DNA from 3 places in the Streptosporangium sp. G11 genome. Region 3 is predicted to be linked to each of the others. Evidence: riboswitches for the same ligand, from Rfam matches in the RefSeq annotation. Region 3 holds a riboswitch; each other region holds the start of a gene.
What was found. Region 3 has a riboswitch for cobalamin ahead of ACSDR0_RS07700 (CbtB domain-containing protein). Riboswitches for the same ligand answer to the same signal wherever they lie in the genome.
Positions count from the first base shown of each region.

Region 1 (6,170 bases), on a different contig from region 3:
ACAGCAGTGTTTCCCGCCGGCTCGAACAGATCGGCAAGAACCTGGGCGTCGAGCTCACCGAGCCCGCCGGGCTGGTACGGGCCGGACTCGCCCTCACCACGTGGCGGCTCCTCGACGACTGAGGCCCGCGGGCAACGACCGAGGCACGCGGGCGGGCGGCGGCCGGCACGTGGCAGGCGCACCGCGCCGCCATGCTCGCGCGCCAGGCCTGGAGCGGTCCTCATGCTCGCGCGCCAGGCCTGGAGCAGCCCCTCATGCTCGCGCGCCAGGCCCGGACCGGCCGCCATGCTCGCGCCCGGCCCGGACCGGTCCCCCGCGGCCGTGCAACCTCCGGCCCGACGCGTTGCGCGGAACAGCGGTGCCGGATCGGCCCCCCGACAACAGTGCCACCCCCGGCCCGGCACGTTACGCGGGGTAGCGCCGGGGAGTGAACACCACCCGGCTGCCGTCACCCCGCTCGGCCACCCGCGTGGTGGACGAGCCCACCAGCAGCAGGCAGCGCATGTCGATCGCGTCGGGATCCAGGTCGCCGAGGGTGGTGACGGTCATGCTCTCCCGTGCCCCGCCGACGTCGCGGCCGACGACCACGGGGGTCTCCGGCGCCCGGTGCTCCAGCAGCAGGTCCCGCGCGGCGGCCACCTGCCAGGTGCGGCTCTTCGAGGCCGGGTTGTAGATCGCCAGGACGAGGTCGGCCTTGGCCGCGGCGCTGATCCGCTCGGCGACCACCTCCCAGGGCTTGAGCAGGTCCGACAGCGACAGCACGCAGTAGTCGTGGCCGAGGGGCGCACCGGCCCTGCTCGCCACCGCGTGCGCCGCGGTCAGGCCGGGCAGCACCCGTACCGGCACGTCCGCGAACCTCGGCTCGCACGCCACCTCCAGCACCGCGCTGGCCATCGCGAACACCCCCGGGTCGCCCGAGGACACCACGGCCACCCTCGATCCGGCCGCGGCCAGCTCCAGCGCGTGCGCGGCCCGTTCGGCCTCCACCCGGTTGTCGGTGGGGTGGCGGCGCTGGCGCGCGTTGGGCGGGACGCGGTCCAGGTAGGGGCCGTACCCGACGAGTTCGTCGACACCGGCCAGCGCCTCCTGCGCCTCCGGCGTCAGCCACGGCCGCCCGGCGGGACCGAGCCCCACCACGACCACCTCGCCGCGTGCCCTCACCTCACCCTGGGCCCCGGCCCCGGTCCCGGTCCCGGGTTCGGCGGCGGGCGCGGGACCCGCCGCGTTGACGGGGCTCGGGATCAGCGCCAGGGAGAAGTACGGGACGTCGGCGGGGTCGACCTCGGCGAGGGGGGCCAGGCGCTGCTGCCCGGTGGTGGCGCGCTCGACGTACCAGGCCTCGTCAAGACGCCCGGCCTCGGCCAGCGCGTCGCGGACCTTGGTGAACGTACGGCCGAGCTTCAGCACCGCGGCCGAGTCGGTGGCCGCCAGGCGCTCGGCGAGCACCTCGGCCGGGAGCGTGCCGGGCAGCACGGTCAGAATCTCGTCCCGCTCGACCAGCGGGCGCCCCAGGACCGCCGAGGCGCCGCTCACCGACGTCACGCCCGGCACGACCTCGGTGACGTAGCGGTGCGACAGGCGCTTGTGCATGTGCATGTACGAGCCGTAGAAGAGCGGGTCGCCCTCGCACAGCACCACCACGTCGCGCCCGGCGTCCAGATGGGCCGCCAGCCGCACCGCGCAGGCGGCGTAGAAGTCGTCGATCGCCCCCTGGTAGCCCCCCGGGTGGTCGGTGGTCTCGGTGGTGAGCGGGTAGATGAGCGCCTCCTCGACCTGGCCCTCCCGCAGGTAGGGGGCGGCCACCGAGCGGGCGATGCTCCGGCCGTGGCGGGCGCTGTGGAAGGCGATCACATCCGCCTGGCCGATCAGGCGGGCGGCCTTGACGGTCACCAGTTCGGGGTCGCCGGGTCCCAGGCCCACGCCCCACAGTCGTCCGGTCACGCGTGCGGTCACGTCGTCGCTCACTCTTCCTCGCTCGCCATCGCGTTGACCGCGGCGGCGGTCATCGCGCTTCCGCCCCGGCGTCCGTTCACGACCAGGTACTCCAGGTTCGCCGGGTGTTCGGCGAGGGCCTCCTTGGACTCGGCGGCGCCGATGAAGCCGACCGGGACGCCGATCACGGCGGCCGGGCGGCCCGCGCCCTCCTCGACCATCTCCAGCAGCCGGAACAGCGCGGTCGGCGCGTTGCCGATCGCGACCACCGAGCCCTGGAGCCTGTCGCGCCACAGCTCCAGCGCGGCGGCGCTGCGGGTGGTGCCCAGCTCCGCGGCGAGTTCCGGCACCCGGGGGTCACCGAGGGTGCAGACCACCTCGTTACCCGCGGGCAGGCGGCGCCGGGTCACCCCGGAGGCGACCATCATGGCGTCGCAGAGCACCGGCGCGCCCGCGCGGAGCGCCTCGCGCGCCGAGGCCACGACACCGGGCGACCAGCGCAGATCGCCCACCAGGTCGACCATCCCGCAGGCGTGGATCATGCGGACCGCGACCCGGGCGACGTCGGCGGGCAGGCCGTCCAGGTCGGCTTCCGCGCGGATGGTGGCGAAGGAGCGGCGGTAGATCTCCGCGCCGTCGCGGACGTAGTCGATCACAGTTCCCCTCTGGCGGCCGCCACCGCGGCCGCGGTCTCCTCGATGCCGGAGCAGGTCAGGCCGGTGCCGTCCAGTTCCAGGCGGTAGCCGTCGCCGGTGGCGACCACGTCCGCGACCCGGCCTCTCGGGCGACCGCAGCGCCTGGCGCAGCCCGCCCAGTGCACGGGGAGCGTATCGGTGCCCGGCCCGATCGCGGACGGCGGGGCCACAGGCGGTCCCCCCTCGGACGGCTCGCTCCTGAACGACCTGTCCTTGGACGGCTCACCCCTGGACGACCTGACCTCGGGCGGCTCACCTTTGGACGGCTCGCTCTTGGACGACCTGTCCTCGGGCGGCTCGCCCCTGGGCGGTCTGCCACCGGACGGCGGGGCGGCGGACGGCTGGGCCATGCCGATGGCGGTGGCCGCGTCGGCCTGGACGTCGGCCAGGGACTTGGCGCAGCCTGGGCGGCCGGTGCAGGCCGTCACGCCGATCCACGGGGAGCCGGGGTCGACGATCAGCCCGGCGGCCTCCAGCCGGGCGGCGGTGCCCGCGACCTCGGCGCCGTCCAGGCCGGGCAGGACCACGCCCCGCCACGGCGTGAGCCGGATCTCCCCGCCCGAGGCGGCGTCCGCGAGCAGTCGTGCCGACGCGGAGGTCAGCCGCCCCAGCGGGACCGCCACCCCGAGCGCGACCCGCGCGTCTCCGCCCCCGGTGCCACCCCTGCCGCCGCCTCCGGGGTTTCCCTCGATCCCGGCTCCGACTCCGGTCACGTCCGCGCTCCCGACGACCCCGACCGGCCCGAGGGTCGCCGCTCGCGGTCTCACCGGTTCGAAGGGCGCCGTACCGGAGATCCCCAGGGCGGTTCGCACGCGGACGGCGATCAGGGAGGGGCCGTCGGGAAGTTCGGAGATCCGCCACGCGGTGACGTCCCGGGTGGACAGCTCGTCGAGGAACGCCTCGGCGGCGGCGAGCAGGGCGGTCACGGCTCCGCCCAGTGGGACGCGCAGCCCGCTGTCGGTCCCGGCGAGGATCAGCGCGGCCTCGTCCGGTCCCGTCGGCAGGATCCCGGCGTCCGCCCCCAGACCGGCCACGTCCCCCCGGCCGTCGTCGAGGGCGAACATGAACCGTCCGGGCAGGGCGGCGAGGGCGGGCCGGGCGCACAGCCGCCGGTCCAGCTCGCCGATCAGCGGGGTGACGTCGGCGATCCCGCCGCCCGCGTGGTTCGTACGGCCCGTGCCGCCCGTGCCGCCCGCGACGTCCAGCCCGGTCAGCCCGTCCAGCCCGGTCAGCGGGGAGGCGAGGATGTTGCGTACCCGCTCGTGCGTCGCCGAGGGCAGCAGGCCCGCCTCCGCCATCCGCGCGGCGAATCCGCTCCCCGTACCGCTGTCAGGACTCTCCGGGCCGAGGCCGCGTACCTGGACGTTCGCGCGGGAGGTCAGCTCGATGACGCCGCCGCCGTACGCGGAGGCGGCGTCGGCGAGCTCGCGCAGCTGGAAGGGGGTCAGACGGCCTCCGGGCACGCGGACGCGGGCCAGGCCGCCGTCCGCGGCGGCATGGACCTGAAGCGCCCCGGGGCACGCGTCGAGTCGCGATCGTCCGGAAAAGTCGGCAATGAACACTCAGAGGATGTTAACGCCAGTTTCTTGCAACGAACCGGACTGCCGTAGTGTCATCGGTGGCGACGGCAAAGGGAGGAAGCCGGTGTGATTCCGGCGCGGTCCCGCCACTGTAACCGGGGAGCGAACCCCACCCGGGCCACTGTCCGACGACGGACGGGAAGGCCGGGGTGAGCACCGATCCGGGAGCCAGGAGACTCCAGCCGTCGCGGCCGACGACGACCCGGGGCGAGGACCCCGAGGGAGGAAGCTCCGTGCGCTTTTCGCCGTTCCCCCGCCATGCCGTGGCATCGCCGTTTTCCCGCTACGCCGTGGCATCGCCGTTCCCCCGCCACGCCGTGGCACCCCTGGGCCGTACCGCCCTGCCTCTCCTGGAGTGTGGCGTGTGATCCTCCTGCTCTCGACCTCCGACACCGACCTGCTGAGCGCTCGCGCGAGCGGCGCCGACTACCGGCTCGGCAACCCCGCCAGGCTCGCCGCCGCCGACCTCCCGCCACTGCTGGAGGGCGCCGACCTGGTCGTGGTCCGCCTGCTCGGCGGGCGCCGCGCCTGGGAGGAGGGCCTGGACGCCCTGCTCGCCGGGCCCAGGCCCGTCGTCGTCCTCGGCGGCGAGCAGGCGCCGGACGCCGAGCTGATGGAGCTGTCCACCGTGCCGGGCGGGGTCTGCGCCGAGGCGCACGCCTACCTCGCCCACGGCGGCCCGGCCAACCTGACCGAGCTGCACCACTTCCTGTCCGACACGCTGCTGCTCACCGGCCACGGGTTCGCCGCGCCCGAGCCCACCCCCACGTGGGGGACGCTGGAGCGCGAGGCGCGCGACCAGGACGGGCCCGTCGTCGGGGTGCTCTACTACCGGGCCCACCACGTGGCGGGGAACACCGCCTTCGTCGAGGCGCTCTGCTCGGCGATCGAGGACGCGGGCGCGCGGGCACTGCCGGTGTACTGCGCCTCCCTGCGCACCGCCGAGCCCGGCCTGGTGGAGGTCCTGCGCACGGTGGACGCCCTGGTGGTGACCGTACTCGCCGCGGGAGGCACCCGCCCGGCGACCGCGTCGGCGGGCGGGGACGACGAGGCCTGGGACGTCGGCGCGCTCGCCGAGCTGGACGTGCCGATCCTGCAGGGCCTGTGCCTGACGAGCAGCCGGGCCTCCTGGGAGGACAACGACGACGGCCTGTCCCCGCTGGACGCCGCCACCCAGGTCGCGATCCCCGAGTTCGACGGGCGGATCATCACGGTGCCGTTCTCCTTCAAGGAGATCGACGAGGACGGGCTGACCGTCTACGTGGCCGACCCCGAGCGGGCCTCGCGCGTGGCGGGCATCGCCGTGCGCCACGCCGCGCTGCGGCACATCCCGCCCGCCGAGCGGCGGCTGGTGCTGATGCTGTCGGCCTACCCCACCAAGCACGCCCGCATCGGCAACGCCGTCGGCCTGGACACCCCGGCCAGCCTGGTGCGGCTGCTGGCCGCGCTCCGCGAGCGCGGCTACGACATCGGCGCCGAGGGCGAGCTGCCCGGGGTGACCGGGCAGGACGGCGACGCGCTCATCCACGCGCTGATCGCCGCGGGCGGGCAGGACCAGGACTGGCTCACCGAGGAGCAGCTCGCCGGAAACCCGGTGCGCATCGCGGCGGGCCGGTACGCCGAGTGGTACGCCACCCTCCCGGCGGACCTGCGCACGCGGATGGAGGAGCACTGGGGCCCGGCGCCCGGCGAGCTGTTCGTGGACAGGTCGCGCGACCCGGAGGGCGAGATCGTGCTGGCCGCGCTGCGCTCCGGCAACGTGGTGGTCATGGTGCAGCCGCCGCGCGGCTTCGGCGAGAACCCCATCGCGATCTACCACGACCCCGACCTGCCGCCCAGCCACCACTACCTGGCCGCCTACCGCTGGCTGGCCGACGGCTTCGGCGCGCACGCCGTGGTCCACGTGGGCAAGCACGGCAACCTGGAGTGGCTGCCCGGCAAGTCCGCGGGCCTGTCGGCCTCC
Region 1 is NZ_JBPJUQ010000045.1:20,009-26,178, reverse strand. Features, by position in the region: gene ACSDR0_RS32300 (PucR family transcriptional regulator) at 1-122, shown strand, start outside; gene ACSDR0_RS32295 (precorrin-2 C(20)-methyltransferase) at 406-1,941, opposite strand; gene ACSDR0_RS32290 (precorrin-8X methylmutase) at 1,962-2,588, opposite strand; gene ACSDR0_RS32285 (precorrin-3B synthase) at 2,585-4,189, opposite strand; cobalamin riboswitch at 4,236-4,408, shown strand; gene cobN (cobaltochelatase subunit CobN) at 4,572-6,170, shown strand, end outside.
Region 1: linked by a shared signal. The riboswitch ahead of cobN (cobaltochelatase subunit CobN) and the one ahead of ACSDR0_RS07700 (CbtB domain-containing protein) in region 3 are both predicted to bind cobalamin.

Region 2 (6,170 bases), on a different contig from region 3:
CTGTCCGGCATGAGCGTGTCCGCCTTCTACCGCAACTTCCAGGCGGTCACCGCGATGAGCCCCATCCAGTTCCAGAAGCAGATCCGGCTGCAGGAGGCCCGGCTCCTGCTCGCCACCCGTCCCAACGACGTCACCGGCGTCAGCCACAGCGTCGGCTACGACAGCCCGTCACAGTTCAGCCGCGAGTACCGCCGCCAGTTCGGCGCACCTCCCAGCCAGGACGCCGCCCGCCTGCGCGGCTCGGCGCCCGGCACCGCACCCGCCCTGGTGTGACGACGGTCACGCTCCATGTTCCCCGGGACGAGCGCTCACGCGAGGCCCGCGCGAGGCCCGCGTGGGGAGTGTTCGCCCGGGTCGCCGTTCGCGGGCTCCCTCACTGCCGCGGCGTTCCGTGGTGGCCGCCGGCTCGCGCGAAAGCCCTTCGCGAGCAGCCTCAGGCCCGCCTCGATCCTCTCCGGGGGGATCGCGCCGTACCCGAGCACCAGCCCCGGCCGCGCCGGGGCCTCGCCGTAGTAGGAGGCGAGGTCCTGCACCGCGATGCCCGCCTCCCGCGCGTACGCCGTCACCTGGGCCGTGTCGACCCCGGCGTCCGGGGTCAGGTAGGCGCAGAGGTGCAGGCCGGCGGCGGAGGGGACCGGTTCCAGCCAGTCGCGGAAGTCGCGCCGGAGGATGGTGAGGATCCGCTCGTGGCGGGCCGCGTACTCGCGCGTCGCCTTGCGGACGTGCCGCCCGAGCAGGCCCTCGTCGATGAAACCGGCCAGGGCCGCCTGGGTGGAGAACTCGCCGCCCCAGTCGGTGAGCCGCTTGGCGGCGCGGAGGGCGGGCTGGAGCGAGGCGGGGGCGACCAGGAAGCCCACTCGCAGCATCGGCAGCATCGTCTTGGAGAAGGAGCCGACATAGATGACGTGACCGCTGCGGTCGAGGCTCTGGAGCGGTTCGAGCGGGCGATCCTCGAAGCGGAACTCGCTGTCGTAGTCATCCTCGATCACCACGGCGCCACGCCGCCCGGCCCATTCGAGCAGCGCGGCGCGGCGGCCGAGCGACATCGGCATGCCCAGCGGGAACTGGTGTGACGGCGTGACGTAGACGAGGCGGGCGGAGTCGGGAAGGGCGGCCACGTCCAGGCCCTCCCCGTCGACGGGGACGCCGACGACCCGCGCCCCCAGAGACTCGAACAGCAGCCTGGCCGGAGGGTAGCCCGGCTCCTCGACGGCCACCTGGCAGCCGGGGTCGATCATGACGCGGCCGATCAGGTCGAGCGCCTGCTGGGCTCCGTGCGTGACGAGCACGTCATCGGCGCTCGCCCGCACCGAGCGGGAGACGCCGACGTGGCGGGCGACGGCCTCCCGCAGTCCCGCGTGCCCGGAGAAATCTCCGTAGCCCGCGGAGCGCGCCGACGCCGGGCGCAGCTCGCGGGCGACGAGCCTGCGCCACGTTTCGAACGGGAACAGCCGCACGTCGGGAACGCCCACCCTGAAGTCGTAGACCGGCTCCCCCTCCGGTTCGGTCCACGGGGGAGCCGGGGAGCGCCAGAGGCGGCGGGGCCGCACGCCGCCCGCGGGCGCGTTCCTGGGGCGGGCACGGGCGAGGGGCTCGGCGCACACGAAGGTACCCGCCCCGGCCTGGCCGACGAGAACGCCCTCGGCGGCCAGCCGCTCGTAGGCGAGGGCCACGGTGTTGCGCGACACGTCGAGCCGCCGCGCCAGCTCGCGGGTCGGGGGCAGGCGCTCTCCCGGGCGCAGGCGGCCGTCGAGGACGGCGTCCAGGAGCTGCCGGTAGATGCGGGCGGACAGGTCGCCGCGCCCGGTGAGGCTCACATGGAAGTCCATCCGGCCCTCCCCACATTGGCCCAGCGATTTGGCCCCATATTGGATCTTATATGGGGTCAATCAGCTCAATAAAGTTACCCCCGTAAAGATCGTGTCAGGCTCTCACCGGCCGGAACATCACCCGGGCACGTCGCGAGCGCCCGGCCAGAGAAGGAGCCCCATGTTCAGCCGGATCACACCTCCCTCCGGGCCGCCCAGGGTCCTGGCCCTCGCGCAGCTGGCCAACTCCATCGGGGACGGCGCGTACTACGTGTGCTCGGCGCTCTACTTCACCCGGATCGTGGGACTCTCGCCGACCCAGGTCGGCTTCGCGCTGACACTCGGCTGGGCCGTCGGCTTCGTGGCGGGGGTCCCGCTCGGCCACCTCGCCGACCGCCGGGGAGCTCGCGGCACGGCGGTCCTGCTGGCCGTCGCCACGGCCGCCTCGGTCGGCTCGTTCCTGTTCGTCCGTTCCTTCCCCGCGTTCGTCGTGATCGCCTGCCTGTACGCGACCTCGCAGTGCGGTCTCGCCGCCGCCAGGCAGGCGCTGCTCGCCGGGCTGGTGGACAGGGCGCAGCGGACCCGGATCCGGGCCCACCTGCAGGCGACGGTCAACGCCGGGCTGGCGGTCGGCGCCGCGCTCGGCGGGGCGGCGCTGCACCTCGACACCCGTGCGGCCTACCTGACGGTCCTCGCGATGGACGCGCTGAGTTTCCTGCTCTCCGCCCTGATCCTGCTCCGCCTTCCCCCGGTGCCGCCCACGGCGCCCGCGCCCGCGGGCGAACCGGCCCTGGCGGTGCTCAGGGACAGGCCGTACGCGCTGCTCTCCTTCCTCAACATGATCACGCTGCTGAACATGCCGCTGCTCAGCCTGGTCATCCCCCTGTGGATCGTCCAGCGGACCGAGGCCCCGAGCTGGACGGTCTCCGCCCTGCTGATCCTCAACACCCTGGGCGTCGTGCTCTTCCAGGTACGGGTGGCCCGGCGGGTCACGGACCTGGAGACCGCCTCCCGGACCGTGCGGCGGGCGGGTGTGGTGCTGCTCGCCGCGTGCGCGGTGTTCGCCCTGTCGTCGACCTGGTCCTCGGCGTGGGCGGCCGCGCTCATCCTGCTCCTCGCGGCCTGCCTGCAGGTGTTCGGCGAGATGGCGCACGCCTCCGGCGCCTGGGAGATCGGGTTCGACCTCGCCCCGGCCGACAAGCAGGGCCAGTACCAGGGATTCTTCGGATCCGGAGCGGCGGTCGCCAGGATGCTCGGCCCACTACTGCTCACGACGCTGATCCTCACCTGGGGCACCCCGGGCTGGCTGGCGCTCGGCGGCCTGTTCCTGCTGTCCGGCCTCGCCACCGGACCGGCCGTGCGCTGGGCCCAGCGGACCCGGCGGGCGGAACCGGCCGCCAAGGAGATGGCAGGGTAACGGGCGAGGACAGCAGGCCCCCTTGCCCCGCACCGCGGTGCGGGGCAAGGGGGGCCGGACGCGGGTCTCCCCCACTCCCCGATGCCATGGCGAGCGCGGAAATCCGTTACCGTACGGAACGGCGAACTGTTGTGAGGTGCCCCGCCCCGGCGGGGAGAATCGGGAAGCCGGTGTGATTCCGGCACGGGCCCGCCGCGGTGACCGGGAAGCCACCACCCATGCGCGTACGCGCGGCCACTGGTCCGAAAGGACTGGGAAGGCGGGTGGTCAAGCGTCGATCCGGAAGTCCGAAGACCGGCCTCGCGTCCACGGCCCCGGCACGGGGCATGTACACAGCGGGAGCCTGCCCATGGACCACCGGATTTACGACGTCATCCACCGCCGCCGCGACGTACGCGCGCAGTTCACCGGCGAGCCCGTCCCCGACGAGGTCCTGCACCGGATCCTGTCGGCGGCCCACGCCGCCCCCAGCGTGGGGCTCTCCCAGCCGTGGGACTTCGTCCTCGTGCGCGACACCGCCATCCGCGAGGCGTTCCACGACCACGTCCATCACGAGCGGGAGGTCTTCGCCGCGACCCTCGACGCCTCCGCCGCGCGGCGATTCGCCCGAATCAAGATCGACGGAGTGCTGGAGTCGACGCTATCGATCGTGGTCACCTACGACCCGGACCGGGGCGGCCCCGCCGTCCTCGGCCGTCACGCCATCGCCGACGCGGGCCTGTACTCGGTGTGCCTGGCCATCCAGAACCTCTGGCTGGCCGCCACCGCCGAGAACCTCGGCGTCGGCTGGGTGTCGTTCTACCGCGAGCCCTTCCTCGGCGACCTCCTCGCCATCCCGGCCGGAGTCCGCCCTCTCGCCTGGTTGTGCCTCGGACCGGTGACCCACCTCGAGACCACACCCGACCTCGAACGGCACGGCTGGCGCCACCGGCGCCCTCTGCGAGACGCCGTCCACCACGACCGCTGGTGAGGTTCGCCGCGTTCCGTTGAGATGCCGGGCCCGCCGACCCCGGTCCGGCGGGTCACGGCGCGGGGACTCACGGCGGTGACGCGGAGGAGGCCGAGTCTCTCCGCGGGCGGTGTTCCGGCACCGGAGTCGTCAGCCGCCGAGTCTCGGCAGCACCTCGGCGCCCAGCCGGCGGATGTTCTCCAGGGTGCGGGCGTGCTCGCCCGCACCCTCGACCATGAGGATCAGGTGTTCGAGCCCGGTCGCCTCGCGGGTGCGCCTGATCGTCTCCACGCAGTGGTCGGCGTCACCCACCGGATGGACGCCGGTCAGGAAGTCGACGTACTCCCCCACGTCCCGTACCGGCCGCCGCCGGCCGTCCACCGGCACGTACCCGTCCAGGCCGGGCTCCAGCCAGCGGGGCATGGCGGCTTTCAGCTCCCGCACGGCCGCCCTCGTCGAGTCGGCCACGTATCCGACGACGGCGGCCACGTGGCGGGCCGCGCCCGGCGGAGCGGCTCCCGGCGCGGGTGGGCGCGCCGCGTCGTAACCGGCGAGCATCGCGGCCTTGCCCGCGTCGTCCACGTGCATGCCGAGCAGCATCGGCAGCCCCCGCGCGGCCGCCAGCCGCGTCGTTTCCGGCGAGGTGCACGCCACGACGGGCCGCATCGACGCCGCCGGTACCATCGCGACCTCGCGGAAACGGAAGAACTCCCCCTCGGCCGACACCGTGCGCTGTTCCAGGGCCCGGCACAGCAGGTCGAGAGACTCGGCGAAGCCGCGCTCGAACCTCTCCAGGCCGGTGCCGAACACCTCCAGGTCCACCCAGGGCCCGCCCCTGCCGACCCCCAGCGTGAAACGCCCGCCGGACAGGTGGTGCAACATCGCCGCCTGCTCGGCCAGCGCCACCGGGTGCTGGGTGGACAGCACGCTCACGGCCGTCCCGACCCCGATCGTCCGCGTACGTCCGAGCGCCACGGCCGCCAGCGTGGCCGCCGACGGGCAGACCCCGTACGACATGAAGTGGTGCTCGGCGATCCACGCGTCGTCGAACCCCGCCTCCTCCGCGACCGCGATCGCCTCCACGCAGTCACGCAGCACCCGTCCCTGCGGCCTGCCGGGGAAACCGGCCGCGACCAGGAAGATTCCGATCCGCACCCGGCTCATGATCTCTCATGTACGGATCGGCGGCCGCGGATTCGGGGGACCCGCTCGAAGAACCGGGTGAGGAACAGTTTTTACCCACCGGTCCGCTCCGGGGGGAACCGCGCCCCCACAGTGATCGTTTGACGTGCGGCCACAACACGCACGTGAACGAGGAGAGGAAACCGTGATCTTCAAACGGATGCTGGGAGCCTTCGGGGTCGGAGCCCCTTCGGTGGACACCGTCCTGGCCACCCCGCGGGCGCGGCCCGGCGAGTCGCTGCGCGGCGAGGTACGCGTGAAGGGCGGTGACTTCGACGCCGACATCCAGTACATCGCCCTCGGGCTGGTCGCCAGGACGGAATCCGAGCACGGCGAGGGTGAGCAGGTCGGCCTGCTGGAGTTCTTCCGCACGCAGGTCTCCGGAGCGTTCCGGCTGCGCGGCGGCGAGGACAAGGTCGTGCCGTTCCAGTTCCCGGTGCCGTGGGAGACTCCGGTCACCGAGGTCGCCGGACAGCACCTGCGCGGCATGGCCATGGGGGTGCGCACCGAGCTGGCGATCGCCGCGGCCGTCGACAAGGGCGACATGGACCCGGTCGAGATCGAGCCGCTGGCCTCCCAGCAGGCCGTGCTGGACGCCTTCGTACGACTCGGCTTCCACTTCAAGGGTGCCGACCTGGAGCACGGCCACATCTACGGCCTCGGCCAGCAGCTGCCGTTCTACCAGGAGATCGAGTTCTACCCGCCGCCCGCCTACGCCGGGCGGATCAACGAGATCGAGCTGACCTTCGTCGCCACTCCCACGGGCCTGGACATCGTGGTGGAGGCCGACAAGCGCTCCGGCGGCCACGGCTCC
Region 2 is NZ_JBPJUQ010000082.1:8,033-14,202, forward strand. Features, by position in the region: gene ACSDR0_RS41605 (AraC family transcriptional regulator) at 1-273, shown strand, start outside; gene ACSDR0_RS41610 (PLP-dependent aminotransferase family protein) at 309-1,829, opposite strand; gene ACSDR0_RS41615 (MFS transporter) at 1,990-3,225, shown strand; cobalamin riboswitch at 3,343-3,542, shown strand; gene bluB (5,6-dimethylbenzimidazole synthase) at 3,575-4,195, shown strand; gene ACSDR0_RS41625 (LLM class flavin-dependent oxidoreductase) at 4,325-5,338, opposite strand; gene ACSDR0_RS41630 (sporulation protein) at 5,502-6,170, shown strand, end outside.
Region 2: linked by a shared signal. The riboswitch ahead of bluB (5,6-dimethylbenzimidazole synthase) and the one ahead of ACSDR0_RS07700 (CbtB domain-containing protein) in region 3 are both predicted to bind cobalamin.

Region 3 (6,170 bases):
CCGCCACGGCCCTGGACCCCAAGCTCAGCCTCGGTGAGTACGGGATCAACCTCACGATGCTCCAGCGGGCCTTCGGCGTCTACGACGCCAACGGCGTCTACTGGTCGCTCTGGGTGGAGCTCCGCTTCTACGTGCTGATCTCGATCTTGGTGATCATCGGGGTCACGCTCAACCGCTGCCTGGTCTTCATGGGCGTCTGGCTGCTGGCGGCCGGGTTCTTCGCCGGGAGCGAGGAGGCCTGGGTCGACCTGGTGGTCATGCCCAAGTACGCGGCGTACTTCGTCGGGGGCATGGCGTTCTTCCTGATGACGAGGTTCGGCCCCAGGCTCGTCCTGTGGTGCCTGGCCGGGATCAGCGGTGGCCTGGCCGTCAACGCGGCGCTCGACCGGGTGGCCGGGCGCGTCGAGAACGTCGGCTACGCCGCGATGCCCGTGCCCGGCTGGGCCGTGGTCGCCACCGTGATCGGTTTCTACGTGCTCATGGCGATGGTGGCGCTCGGCTGGCTGCGGTGGCTGCGCTGGCGCGGCCTGGTCGTCCTGGGCGCGCTCACCTACCCGCTCTACCTGTTCCACACCCCGGCCGCGGTCCTGATCGTCCCCGCCCTGCGGGACGTGCTGCCGCCCCCGCTGACCGCCCTGGTCACCCTGCTGGCCGCGATGGTGTTCTCCTACCTGGTGTACCGGGTGGCCGAGCGCCCGCTTCAGGAGTTCGTCAAATCCAGGCGGCGGAGGAGGGCCGCATCGCCGTCCACGTCACAGCTCCCCGCGCTCTCCTCGATTCCCCTCGCAACGGGCGAAAAGGCTTCGGTGCCATAACTGTCCGACCACCGGGCATAGTGAAGGGTCTAGGGTCGGGAATAGATACCACGGAGAGAAACAGTCCCTGACGAACAGAGGGTGCGCATGACGGTACGGCGGGTGATGGGCATCGAGACCGAATACGGCATCTCCGTGCCCGGACAGCCGGGGGCCAACGCGATGGTGACCTCCTCTCAGGTCGTGAACGCCTATCTGGCGGCCTCGGCCGCCAGGGCCCGGCGCGCGCGATGGGACTTCGAGGAGGAGAACCCGCTGCGGGACGCCCGGGGGTTCGACCTCGCGCGGGAGGTGGCCGACCAGAGCCAGCTGACCGACGAGGACCTCGGCCTGGCGAACGTGATCCTCACCAACGGGGCCCGGCTGTACGTGGACCACGCCCATCCCGAATACTCCACGCCCGAGTGCACCAATCCTCGGGCGGCGGTGATCTGGGACAAGGCGGGCGAGCGGGTGATGCACGACGCGGCGGTCCGCGCCTCGGCGATGCCGGCCAACGCCCCGATCCAGCTCTACAAGAACAACACCGACAACAAGGGCGCCTCCTACGGCTGCCACGAGAACTACCTCATGCGCCGGGCCACCTCGTTCGCCGACATCGTCAGGCACCTGACGCCGTTCTTCGTCTCCCGGCAGGTCGTCACCGGGGCGGGCAAGGTCGGCATCGGCCAGGACTCCCGGGGCGAGGGCTTCCAGATCAGCCAGCGGGCCGACTTCTTCGAGGTCGAGGTGGGCCTGGAGACGACGCTCAAGCGGCCGATCATCAACACCCGGGACGAGCCCCACGCCGACCCGGAGAAATACCGCCGGCTGCACGTCATCATCGGCGACGCCAACATGTCGGAGATCTCGACCTACCTGAAGCTGGGATCGACCGCGCTGGTCCTGGCCATGATCGAGGACAACTACTTCACCCGCGACCTGGCCGTGGACAACCCCGTCCAGGCCCTGCGCGCGGTCTCGCACGACCCCACGCTCAAGTACGAGATCGCCATGCGCGACGGCCGCAGGCTGACGGCCGTGCAGCTCCAGATGGAATACCTGGAGCTCGCGCGCAAGTACGCCGAGGAGCGCAGCGCCAACGGCCTGGACGAGCCCACCAAGGACATCCTGGAGCGCTGGGAGTCGGTCCTCACCCGCCTGGCGGAAGACCCGATGCAGCTGTCCGGGGAGCTCGACTGGGTGGCCAAGCTGGAGCTCCTGGAGGGCTACCGCACCCGTGACGGCCTTTCCTGGTCGCACCCGCGCCTGCAGCTCGTCGATCTCCAGTACTCCGACATCCGTCCCGACCGGGGGCTCTACAACCGGCTGGTCGCCCGGGGCCGCATGCAGCGCCTGGTCACCGAGGAAGAGGTCCAGAGGGCCATCGAGGTGCCGCCCAACGACACCCGGGCCTACTTCCGCGGCCGATGCCTGAGCCAGTACAGCGAGTCGGTGGCCGCGGCCTCCTGGGACTCGGTCATCTTCGACATCCCCGGCCGCGAGTCGTTGCAGCGCGTCCCCACCCTTGAGCCGCTGCGCGGCACCAAGGCCCATGTGGGCGAGCTGTTCGACCGCTGCCGTACCGCCGCGGAGCTGGTGACGGCGCTGACCGGCGAGCAGTGACTCTCGCGAGGGGGGAGGCGGCCCGGCCGGGCCGCCTCCCCCCTCGGCGTACCCGAGGGCCCATCAGGGGGCTTCGTTACATCAGATCCCGTCAAAGCGGACATCCGGATTGACGGGGGACGGAGAACCGGGATACGTTCCGGGTGTTTTGTGGCGGTGCGAGGGAAATCCGGTGAGATTCCGGTGCGGTCGCGCCACTGTGACCGGCTCCCCGGAGCCGGAAGTCAGGTCAGACTCGGCCGCCACCGACCTACGAAAAGGGACGCGTCAATCCCGGAGGAGGTGGCCGTGAGCCAGATCTCGGCACCGCACACCCAGCCCATCCCATGGCCCTCGCTCACCCGCTGGCTGCTCGCCGTACCGGTGCTGCTGCTCCTCGCCTACCTGGTCACCTTCGACCAGGGCGCGATCTCACAGGCGGGAAACTACCTGCACGAACTCATGCACGACGGGCGTCACCTGCTCGGCGTGCCGTGCCACTGAGCCACAGGTGATCACCAAACTCATCGTCCGGGGCCTCGTCGTCGGACTGCTCGCAGGGCTGCTCGCGGCAGTCTTCGCCTACACCGTCGGCGAACCGCGCATCGACCAGGCCATCGCGCTGGAGGAGGCGGCCGCCGCGGCCGCCGCCCCGGCCGAATCGCACGACGACACCGAGGCCGCGGCCCACTCCCACGACGGGGAGGAGGCCCTGGTCAGCAGGGACGGGCAGCGCTTCGGGCTCTTCCTCGCCCTCGGCCTGTACGGCCTCGCGGTCGGGGGCCTGTTCTCCCTCGTCTACGCGGCCGTACGCGGCCGGGCGGGACCCCGCTCGGAACCGGTGCTCGCGGTGAGCCTCGCCGCCGCCGCGTTCACCTCCGTCGTCCTCATCCCCTTCGTGAAATATCCCGCCAATCCACCGGCCGTCGGTGACCCGGAGACCATCAACCAGCGCACCGTGCTCTACCTGGTCGCCGTGGTCATCGGAATCCTCGCCGTCGCCGCGGGCATCGCCGCCTACCGCTACGCCTCGCGGAGCGAACCGTGGGTGCGCTGGCTGTCGGCGGGCGCCGCGGTGCTGATCCCCGTCGTCGCGGCCTGGATCCTCCTGCCGGAGATCTCGGAGGTGCCCCAGGGCTTCCCCGCCGACCTCCTGTGGGACTTCCGGGTCGCCTCCATAGGAACCCAGGTGGTCTTCTGGGCCGGCGTCGGCGCGCTGTTCGCCTTCGCCGCTCGCAGGCGCGGCCCGGTGTGACGACCCCCTCGGGGGTCACCCGCCTGCTCCTGGTCTGCCACGCCTCCACCTCGGCGACGGTACGGGCCGCGTTCCCGGGCGACGAGTCGCTCGACGAACGCGGCCTGCGCCGGGCCGAGAAGATGGCAGGGGACTTCGGCGCCGGTCCCGCGGCCTGCCCCGCCGAGCTGCGCTGCGTCCAGACGGCGGCGGCGCTCGGTCTGCGGGCCGAGCACGACCCGTTGCTGGCCGACTGTGATTACGGCCGCTGGAGCGGCATGACGCTCGGCGAGGTCGAGGCCGCCGAACCCGAGGCGCTCGCCTCCTGGCTCGGCGACCCCGGCGCGGCGCCCCACGGCGGGGAACCGGTCACCGCGCTCCTCGCCAGGGTGTCCGGCTGGCTCGCCGTCCGCGCCCCCGGCAGGGCCGTCGCGGTCACCCACCCGGCGATCATCCGGGCCGCGGTCGTCCACGCCCTCGGCGCCCCCGCCCAGTCCTTCTGGCGGGTCGACGTCGCGCCACTGGCCCGCGTGACGCTCACCGGCCGCGGCGGGCGCTGGCGGCTCGGCTACTTCCCCTGACGGCTCGACCGCTCGACGACGTGAACACCCGAAGACCCGGCGACCCGGCGACCCGGCGACGGAAAAGGAGATCCCGAAGGTGCGCGACTCCCGTTATCCCTTCACCGCGATCGTGGGGATGGAGGACCTGAAACTCGCGCTGATCCTCAACGCGGTCTCCCCCCGTGTCGGGGGAGTACTGGTCAGGGGGGAGAAGGGCACCGCCAAGTCCACGATCGTGCGGGCGCTGGCGGCGCTCCTGCCGCCCGTCGAGGTGGTGACCGGCTGCCGCTTCTCCTGCGACCCCGCCGCCCCCGATCCCGGCTGTCCCGACGGGCCGCACGAGGCCCGTACGGAGGCGGCGACCGGGCCCACCGCCGTCGTTCGGCCCGGTGCGGCCCGGTCCGCCGCCGTTCGGCCCGGCGCGGCCCGGTCCGAGGTGACCGGGGCCGACCCGGCCCGGCCGGACGCGACACACTCCGGCGTGACCCGGCCCGGTGGCGACCGGGGCGGCGCCGTGCGGCCCGCCCGCCTGGTCGAGCTGCCCGTCGGCGCCTCCGAGGACCGCCTTGTCGGCTCCCTCGACATCGAGCGCGCCCTCACCGAGGGCGTGAAATCCTTCGAACCCGGCCTCCTGGCGGGCGCCCACCGGGGTGTCCTGTACGTCGACGAGGTCAACCTCCTCCACGACCACCTGGTGGACCTGCTGCTCGACGCCGCCGCCCTCGGCACCTGCTACGTCGAGCGCGAGGGGGTGTCGGTACAGCACGCCGCCCGGTTCCTGCTGGTCGGGACGATGAATCCCGAGGAGGGGGAGCTGCGCCCGCAACTGCTCGACCGCTTCGGGCTGACCGTTGAGGTCCGGGCCTCGCGGGAACCGTCCCAGCGGGTGGACGTGGTCCGGCGCCGCCTGGCCTTCGAGGCCGACCCCGACGCCTTCGCCGCCGCCTGGTCGGACGAGGAGCGGGCGCTGGCCGCGCGCATCGCCGAGGCGCGTGCCAGGGTCGCCCAGGTCGTCCTGCCGGACGCGGCACTGCTCAGGATCGCCACCGTCTGCGCGGGGTTCGAGGTGGACGGGCTCCGGGCCGACCTGGTCACCGCCGGCGCGGCGATCGCGCACGCCGCCTGGCAGGGCCGCACCTCCGTCACCGCCGACGACGTGCGGGAGGCGGCCAGGCTCGCGCTCCCGCACCGCCGCCGCCGCGACCCCTTCGACGCGCCAGGCCTGGACGAGTCCAAGCTCCAGGACCTCCTGGACCAGATCCCCGACGACCCCGAGGGGCCGGACGACTCCGGCGGCCCCGGGGGCGGCGATCCCGACGAAGGCCCGGAAGGACCCGCGCCCGACGGCGGACCCGAGACCGGGGACACCACCTCGGACGATCCGGGCACCGACGGGCACGACGCTCGTAACGCCGCCCCGCCCGCGGTCCCGGACGTCCCCGACGCCCCCGGCCCCGGGACGCGGGAGACCCCCGCCTCCACCGCGGATCCCCGTGAACCGCCGGAGACGACCGGGGGAGCGCCGGCCCGCGAGCAGACCTTCGACGCCGAGCCCGGGGGCAGGACCAGGCTGTTCACCGTCCCGGGCATCGGCGCCGGAGCCCCCGGGCGCCGGTCGCGCGCCAGGACGCCCCTGGGTCGCACCACGGGGGCCCGGGTCCCCGAGGGCCGCACCGGCTCCCTGCACCTGCAGGCCACCGTCGGCGCCGCCGCCCCGTACCAGGTCGCGCGGGGCAGGAGCGGGCCGGGACTGCTGCTGCGGCGCGGCGACCTCAGGGAGGCGGTCCGCGAGGGCCGCGAGGGCAACCTGGTGCTGTTCGTCGTGGACGCCAGCGGTTCCATGGCCGCCAGGCAGCGCATGCGCGCGGTCAAGACCGCGGTGCTGGGGCTGCTCCTCGACGCCTACCAGCGCCGCGACAAGGTCGGGCTCGTCACCTTCCGCGGCGCCCGCGCCGACCTGGTCCTGCCGCCCAC
Region 3 is NZ_JBPJUQ010000005.1:179,404-185,573, reverse strand. Features, by position in the region: gene ACSDR0_RS07710 (acyltransferase family protein) at 1-815, shown strand, start outside; gene dop (depupylase/deamidase Dop) at 903-2,420, shown strand; adenosylcobalamin (AdoCbl) riboswitch at 2,558-2,691, shown strand; gene ACSDR0_RS07700 (CbtB domain-containing protein) at 2,709-2,903, shown strand; gene ACSDR0_RS07695 (CbtA family protein) at 2,911-3,654, shown strand; gene ACSDR0_RS07690 (histidine phosphatase family protein) at 3,651-4,214, shown strand; gene ACSDR0_RS07685 (VWA domain-containing protein) at 4,333-6,170, shown strand, end outside.